2 regions of the Cupriavidus sp. C2SS-8b genome follow, and region 1 is predicted to be linked to the other one. Evidence: predicted binding sites of a transcription regulator. Region 1 holds the regulator's gene; the other holds the start of a gene.

Evidence for each region. The regulator LexA, encoded in region 1, represses DNA repair genes until DNA is damaged. The targets are predictions, from matches to a motif close to ACTGTATNNNNATACAGT.
Region 2: the regulator LexA is predicted to act here: its motif matches at 1,778-1,795, upstream of ACIGJB_RS01505 (ATP-dependent helicase).

The regions. Positions count from the first base shown of each region.
Region 1 is NZ_CP172716.1:2,105,571-2,108,975, reverse strand. Features, by position in the region: gene ACIGJB_RS09750 (hypothetical protein) at 1-35, opposite strand, end outside; gene ACIGJB_RS09745 (DUF2188 domain-containing protein) at 217-441, opposite strand; gene ACIGJB_RS09740 (hypothetical protein) at 641-817, shown strand; gene ACIGJB_RS09735 (hypothetical protein) at 933-1,139, shown strand; gene ACIGJB_RS09730 (hypothetical protein) at 1,202-1,372, opposite strand; gene lexA (transcriptional repressor LexA) at 1,478-2,134, opposite strand; gene ACIGJB_RS09720 (asparaginase) at 2,330-3,328, shown strand.
Region 2 is NZ_CP172716.1:336,426-339,830, reverse strand. Features, by position in the region: gene ACIGJB_RS01520 (hypothetical protein) at 1-396, opposite strand, end outside; gene ACIGJB_RS01515 (thioredoxin fold domain-containing protein) at 527-1,021, shown strand; gene ACIGJB_RS01510 (TlpA disulfide reductase family protein) at 1,138-1,674, shown strand; gene ACIGJB_RS01505 (ATP-dependent helicase) at 1,824-3,405, shown strand, end outside.

The sequences.
Region 1 (3,405 bases):
GCCAGTGCCGCGATCATCCATATCAGCATCTTCATGGCGATCACCAAGGACTGACGAAGGCGGAAATACAACCCCGCGCCCAGCCAGAGAGCTATCTGGCAAAAATTGTACGTCGCCTTGCAGCGAAAAACCCGGCGACACGCGCTGGGTTATGTACGGTAGCCGCTATATCGAGGCGTTGTCCCTGGCGTCCGGCTTCGCGGACCGGCCCAGCCATCACCCTTTGATGTTGGGCGTCTCCTGGCCAAACGAATTCCTTTCATGGATCTGCCCATCACGGCCGTGAATCAGCAGCTCAACCTTCGTCCTTTTCGCCTTTTCCGTGCCGGTGGCGATGGCGTGCTGCTGGCAGGTGAAGCGCTGCTCGTTTCCCGACCCGCCTTCGAGCTGGACAGCCCAGCCATTATAGGTAGGCACGACGTGGATATTCTTGTTGGCCATGGCTGTCTCCTGGAGTCCGTGGAGATAGTGTCGGCCTGGAAACTCCGCGCCGGTATCAGTCGCTGTCCGACAAGGTGATCGGACGCGGATGGGGTTATCCCGACTGTCCCAAATCGCAAAGCGGATGTCACCTGGGGTCAAATGGTTTCCCCCCGGTTTTCCATACTGGCGTGGTCACGAACTCGCTCCCCTCAACATCATGCTTGCCCTGGCTATCTGGCTGCTTTGCTCTTTCGGGATTGGCCTGCTGGCCCATATTCTGGGTCGCTCCGTTGCGGTGTGGCTGGCCTTTTCGATGATCTTCACACCGTCCCTCGGGCTGATCGCGATGGCTATCCTGGGCAAGAAGGCCACGGCACAGCAGCTGCCGGCCTGAAGCGTGCGGCTCCCGGCTCGGCGCGGCCCTGTTCCGCCGCCGGCGCGCGGGAAGCGGCAGGCTTCGGATGGTCAGGATCTTCATGCTACGATGCCCCGGACACCGGGAGGCCGCCATGGAATATCGATACAAGAGCCGGGAAATCTCGATTCAGCCGATCAAGGCGCCCGACGGACAATGGGACTGGTCGTTTGTCATCCGTGGACACGGACATCGACATAACGCCGGCGCGCTCGCGGCAACGGAAGACAGCGCCATCGAGGCGGCCTACGCAGCTGCGAAGCACGAGATCGACCACATCTCCGGCGACGCCAACGACTAGCCGCCGTCAGCGCGGCATTACCGCTGCATTTCACTCGGGCCGGCTCCGGCCAGCGGCAAGCCTCAGGCCAGGAGTTTGGTCGGCTCGGCCAGTTCCAGCATCCGGCAGATCGCCGCCATGCTGCCAACCATGGTACGGCGCTGCGCGCCCTGATAGATGCGAACCCCCTTCGCTTGCCGGAACGGCACGGGCTTGACCGGCTGGCGGGCGGCGATGTGGTTGGTTTGCGGCATGGCTACACCTCTCGATTGGCAAAAGCGGGGTCAACACCCGTCGGGCGGGCGGCGTCGGCACTGCAAGGAGGAGGGCGGCGGCCAGCGCGCGGCTGGCCGCGCTGGTCAGAAGCCCGAGGAGCGGATCAGCCCGACGGCAATGCCTTCAAGCGAGAACTCTTCGCGTCCCGGCCCGACCATGATGTTCGGGAAGTCCGGGTTTTCCGCGATCAGCTCGATGCCGCCGTCACGGCGCTGCAGGCGCTTGACGGTGACGTCGTCGCCCAGGCGGGCCACGACGATCTTGCCGTTGGGCGCCTCGCTGGCCTTGCGCACGGCCAGCAGGTCGCCGTCGAGGATGCCGGCGTCACGCATGCTGAGGCCGCGCACGCGCAGCAGGTAGTCGGGGCGTTCGTCGAAGACCGAGGCATCGACCTGGTACTGCCGGTCGATATGCTCGGCGGCCAGGATCGGGCTGCCGGCGGCCACGCGGCCCACCAGCGGCAGCGTCAGCTGCATGACCCCGGACATCGGCAAGGAAAACTGGTCGGGGGTTTCCGAATCGCTGCGCGCGACCTTCAGGCGAATGCCGCGCGACGCGCCCGGCGTCAGTTCGATCACGCCCTTGCGCGCCAGTGCACGCAGATGTTCTTCCGCGGCATTGGGCGACGAGAAGCCAAACTCCGCGGCGATCTCGGCACGTGTGGGCGGGAAACCCGTGCCGCGGATCGTATTGCGGATCAGGTCGAAGATTTGCTGCTGCCGGGGTGTCAGGGTCGCCATGGAAGCGTTCCGAAAAGTGCCCCGGTGTTATGTGCCTGCCAGCCGGGTAAGCACTGTATGTTTAAACAGTATGCTGTGATTTTATACAGTATTCGCGCAAGCGCAAGCAGAATCTCAGAAGCGTCTGCTCGACATCCGGTTTGCCCGCATGCCGCGGGTACAATCGCCGGACTTCCGCTTCCTGCATCCCTAACCATGTCCCAGCTTCCCCGCATCGTGGTCCTGGCCACTGGCGGCACCATTGCCGGCGCCTCGACCAATCCGGCCAGCAGCGCGCGCTACCAGGCCGCGACGGTGCCCGTGTCAACGTTGCTGGCGGCCGTGCCGGCGTTGCAGTCGGTGGCCCGGATTGAAGCCGAGCAGGTGGCGCAGATCGATAGCAAGGACATGGTGTTTTCGCTTTGGCCGACGCTGGCCGCGCGTATTCAGCATTGGTCGGCCGAGGCGGACGTGGCCGGCATCGTCATTACGCATGGCACGGACACGCTTGAAGAGACGGCGATGTTCCTGCACCTGACACAGGCCTGTCCGGTGCCGGTGGTTCTGACCGCCGCAATGCGGCCGTCGACGTCGCTGTCGGCGGACGGTCCGCTCAATCTGCTCGATGCGGTGCGCGTCGCCGGGCATGCGGCTGCGCGCGGCAAGGGGGTGCTGGTAGTGCTGAACCAGCAGATCCATGCGGCGCGCGACGTGACCAAGGCGCATACCTCGGCGGTGGATGCCTTTGCGTCGCCGCAGGGCGGTCCGCTGGGTTTCGTGCAGGACGAGTTGGTGCGGCTGGCGCGCACGCCGGCGCAGTCCGTTGCGGCGGTCTTTCCGGTGCCGGCCCGGTGGCCCGAGGTCGAGATCGTCGCAAGCTATACGCAGCCGGGGCGCATTGCGGTGGACGCCATGGTGGCTGCCGGCGTACGCGGTCTGGTCGTGGCGGCGGCGGGCAACGGTTCGGTGCATGAGACGCTGATCGCGGCGCTCAGGGATGCCGCCGCGGCCGGTGTTGCCGTGGTGCGGAGCTCGCGAACCGGGGCCGGTCATGTGTCGATTCCGCCAGTTACGGACCCGGATGCCGGCGTGTTTGTCTCCGCCGCGGACCTGAACCCCTATAAGGCAAGGGTGCTGTTGCTGGTGGCGCTTGCGCAGGAACCGGGGCTGGCGGCGGCGCCGGACCGGCTCCAGGCGCTGTTTGCATCGGTGTGATAGCGGTTGCGTGATTGTCAATAGCCGGGCTATACTCTAAGGCTATTCAACCTTGCCGCACCGGACGTGACGCCCGG
Region 2 (3,405 bases), 1.8 Mb from region 1:
CGGCTGGTCGGCGGACTGGATCGTCACCGCACGCGTGCGCACGGGCTCGCCGGCATGCACGCCAAGGTTGGCCAGCAGGCCGGATTGCATGGCAGCCAGCGCCTCGCGGCGCAGGGCGGCATCGTCGGCCGGCAGCGTGACCACGCCGACGGCGAACAGCATCTCGTCGACGCGCGCCGCCTGCATGGTCATCGGCAGCTTGTGCCCGGCAATGGCCACGTCGCGCGCGGCGCTGGTCGGCTTGCCCGGATAGAGCGCGGCATAGCCGCCCTCGCCCGACTGGATCGTGCGCCAGTCATAGCGCGGCGAACACGCGCAGAGCCAGGCCACGGCAAGCATGGCCGGCAACGCCAGGCGAAGCCGGGAGAACCACTGACAGACCTGAGGAGGGGGCATCGGGGGCGTGGCCGCTACGTTGCGGCGCGGATTGTCGGGGCCGGGACGGCGGCGGGCAGAGGCCTCGCCGCCGGGCGGAAACCGGTATTATCCGGGAAGCCGCCAGCCCGTGCTTGCTGCGCTTCACACCATGCCCCCGTTGATCCCGACCCGTCGCTCCTCCGTTCGTCTTGCGGCAGCCGCGCTGCTGGCATTCGCCACGCTCGTCGGCCCCGCCAGCGCGGGCACGCCACATTTGCCGCGCGCGACTGACCTTGCCGCCCACGCCGCCGAAGCGGCTCGTCGCGGCGAGCCGCTCGTGGTGCTGGTCTCGCTGCCCGATTGCGGCTACTGCGACACCGTGCGCAAGAGCTATCTCGGCCCACAGGCGGCAGCCGGCGAAATCGCCGTGCGCGAAGTCGACATGACCGCCGACACCCCGATGCGCGACACCAATGGCTCGATGACCACGGCACGCGCGTGGGCCAAGGCCCATCAGGTGCGCGTTGCGCCGACCGTACTGTTCCTCGATCGCGACGGACGGCAGGCCGCCGCCCCGCTACGCGGCCTCCAGCCCGATTTCTACGGCGCCTACCTGGAACAGTCGCTGGGCCAGGCGCGTGCAGCTGTCGCCACCGCACGCTGACCCACCCGCCACTGCGGCGGATTGACGCACGCGACGGATTGCAGCACCACGCCGCGCCCGGGTTTAGAATGGCCTGTTGACAGTTGAACGGCCCCCCCCTGCCGGACCGCATTGCCATGACAAACGCCGCCTCCACCACTTCCCGACCCCGCAAGCTTTGGCCCATCGCCGTGGTCGTCGTCGTACTCGCCGCGCTGGGCTGGTTCGGCTACCGCGCGCTGTCGCCGTCGAGCCAGGTGCCCGCCGCCACCTTCACGCTGCTCTCTGGCGAAAAAGTCAGCACGGGCGACCTCAAGGGCAAGGTCTACCTGGTCAACTTCTGGGCCACGAGCTGCGCAACCTGCGTCAAGGAAATGCCGGACATGGTCCGCACCTATGAGCAGTACAAGGACAAGGGCCTGGAATTCGTGGCCGTGGCCATGAACTACGATCCGCCGATGTACGTGATGAACTACGCCAAGACGCGCGGCCTGCCGTTCAAGGTCGCGATGGACTCGGATGGCACCGCATCGAAAGCCTTCGGCAATGTGCAGCTCACGCCCACCACCTTCGTCGTCGACAAGGACGGCCGCATCCTGAAGCGCTATGTCGGCGAGCCCGAATGGGACGCGCTGCACAAGCTGCTCGACGGCGCGCTGGCCAAGGCGGCCTGACGAATTTCCGGCAACGGCTGCAAAACAGCGATAAAAGGTGCTCATCGAGCACCTTTTTTGTTGGGCTGGTGCCGCGCCCGCTTCAAGCGGCTTGCGCCGGGGGCCTGTATGGATATACAGTTTGCGCCAGTCTTCCTGCCCGCCCTCCCGTGTCACTGGATCTTGCCCCCCTCGCGGAATCGCCTTCCGCCCTTGCCGAACAAGCCTCGCCGGACGCTGATGTCCCCGCCTACCTTGCGCGGCTCAATCCGGAACAGCGGACGGCGGTCGAGCACCCCAGCGAAGGTCCGCTGCTGATCATCGCGGGCGCGGGCTCGGGCAAGACCAATACGCTCGCCCATCGTGTCGCGCACCTGGTGCTCAAGGGTGCCGATCCGCGCCGCATCCTGCTCCTGACGTTTTCACGCCGTGCGGCGGCCGAGATGGGCCGGCGCGTGGAGCGCATCGTCGACCAGGCGCTCGGCATCAGTACCGGTGCCGGCCGTGCCGCGCTGCAGTGGTCGGGCACCTTCCACGCGATCGGCGCACGGCTGCTGCGCGAATACGCGGAAACGCTGGGCTTGTCGCCGGCTTTCACGATCTGCGACCGCGGCGACGCGGCCGACCTGATGCACGTGGTGCGGCATGACCTGGACCTGTCCGAGCAGGCCAGCCGCTTCCCGAAAAAGGAAACCTGCCTGTCGATCTATTCGCGCGTGGTCAACACGCAGGCCCCGCTCGAGGACGTGCTCAAGCGCTGGTTCCCGCGCTACACCATGTGGGTCGATGCACTGCGCGCGCTGTTCGCAGGCTATGTCGAAGCCAAGCAGAAGCAGCAGGTGCTCGACTATGACGACCTGCTGCTGTACTGGGCGCAGGCGCTGACCGAGCCCGCGATCGCACAGGACATGGGTGCGCGCTTCGACCATGTGCTGGTCGACGAATACCAGGACACCAACGCGCTGCAGGCGTCGATCCTGCTGGCGCTGCGGCCCGATGGCCACGGCCTCACGGTGGTCGGCGACGACGCGCAGTCGATCTACGCGTTCCGCGGCGCCACCGTGCGCAATATCCTCGATTTCCCCGCGCAGTTCACGCCGCCCGCGCGGCAGGTCACGCTGTCGCAGAACTACCGTTCGACGCAGCCGATCCTGCAGGCCGCCAACGCGGTGATCGGGCTTGCGTCCGAGCGTTACACCAAGGATCTATGGTCCGAGCGCACCTCGGCCGAGAAGCCGGGCGTGGTCGTGGTCAACGATGAAGCCGACCAGGCCCGCTTCGTGGTCGAGCGCGTGCTGGAGCGTCGCGAGGCTGGCCTGGCCCTGATGGCGCAGGCGGTGCTGTTCCGCGCCGCCGACCACAGCGCGCAGCTGGAGATCGAGCTGGCCCGGCGCAATATCCCGTTCGTGAAGTTCGGCGGCCTCAAGTTCCTCGAATCCACGCACGTGAAGGACGCGATGGCCGTGGTGCGCTGGCTGCAGAATCCGCTCGACCGCATCGCGGGTTTCCGCACACTGCAGCTGCTGCCCGGCATCGGACCCAAGACCGCCGCGCGCGTGCTCGACGCACTAGCAGTCGCCACCGAGCCGCTGTTCGCGCTGGAATCGTTCGAGGCGCCGCCGGCCGCCGCGCCGGCCTGGACCGACCTGCTGGCGCTGGCCCGCACGCTGCTGGGCCCGGCGTCGCCGTGGCCATCGGAGTTCGAGCAGGTGGTCGCCTGGTACCAGCCGCACCTGGAGCGCATCCACGACG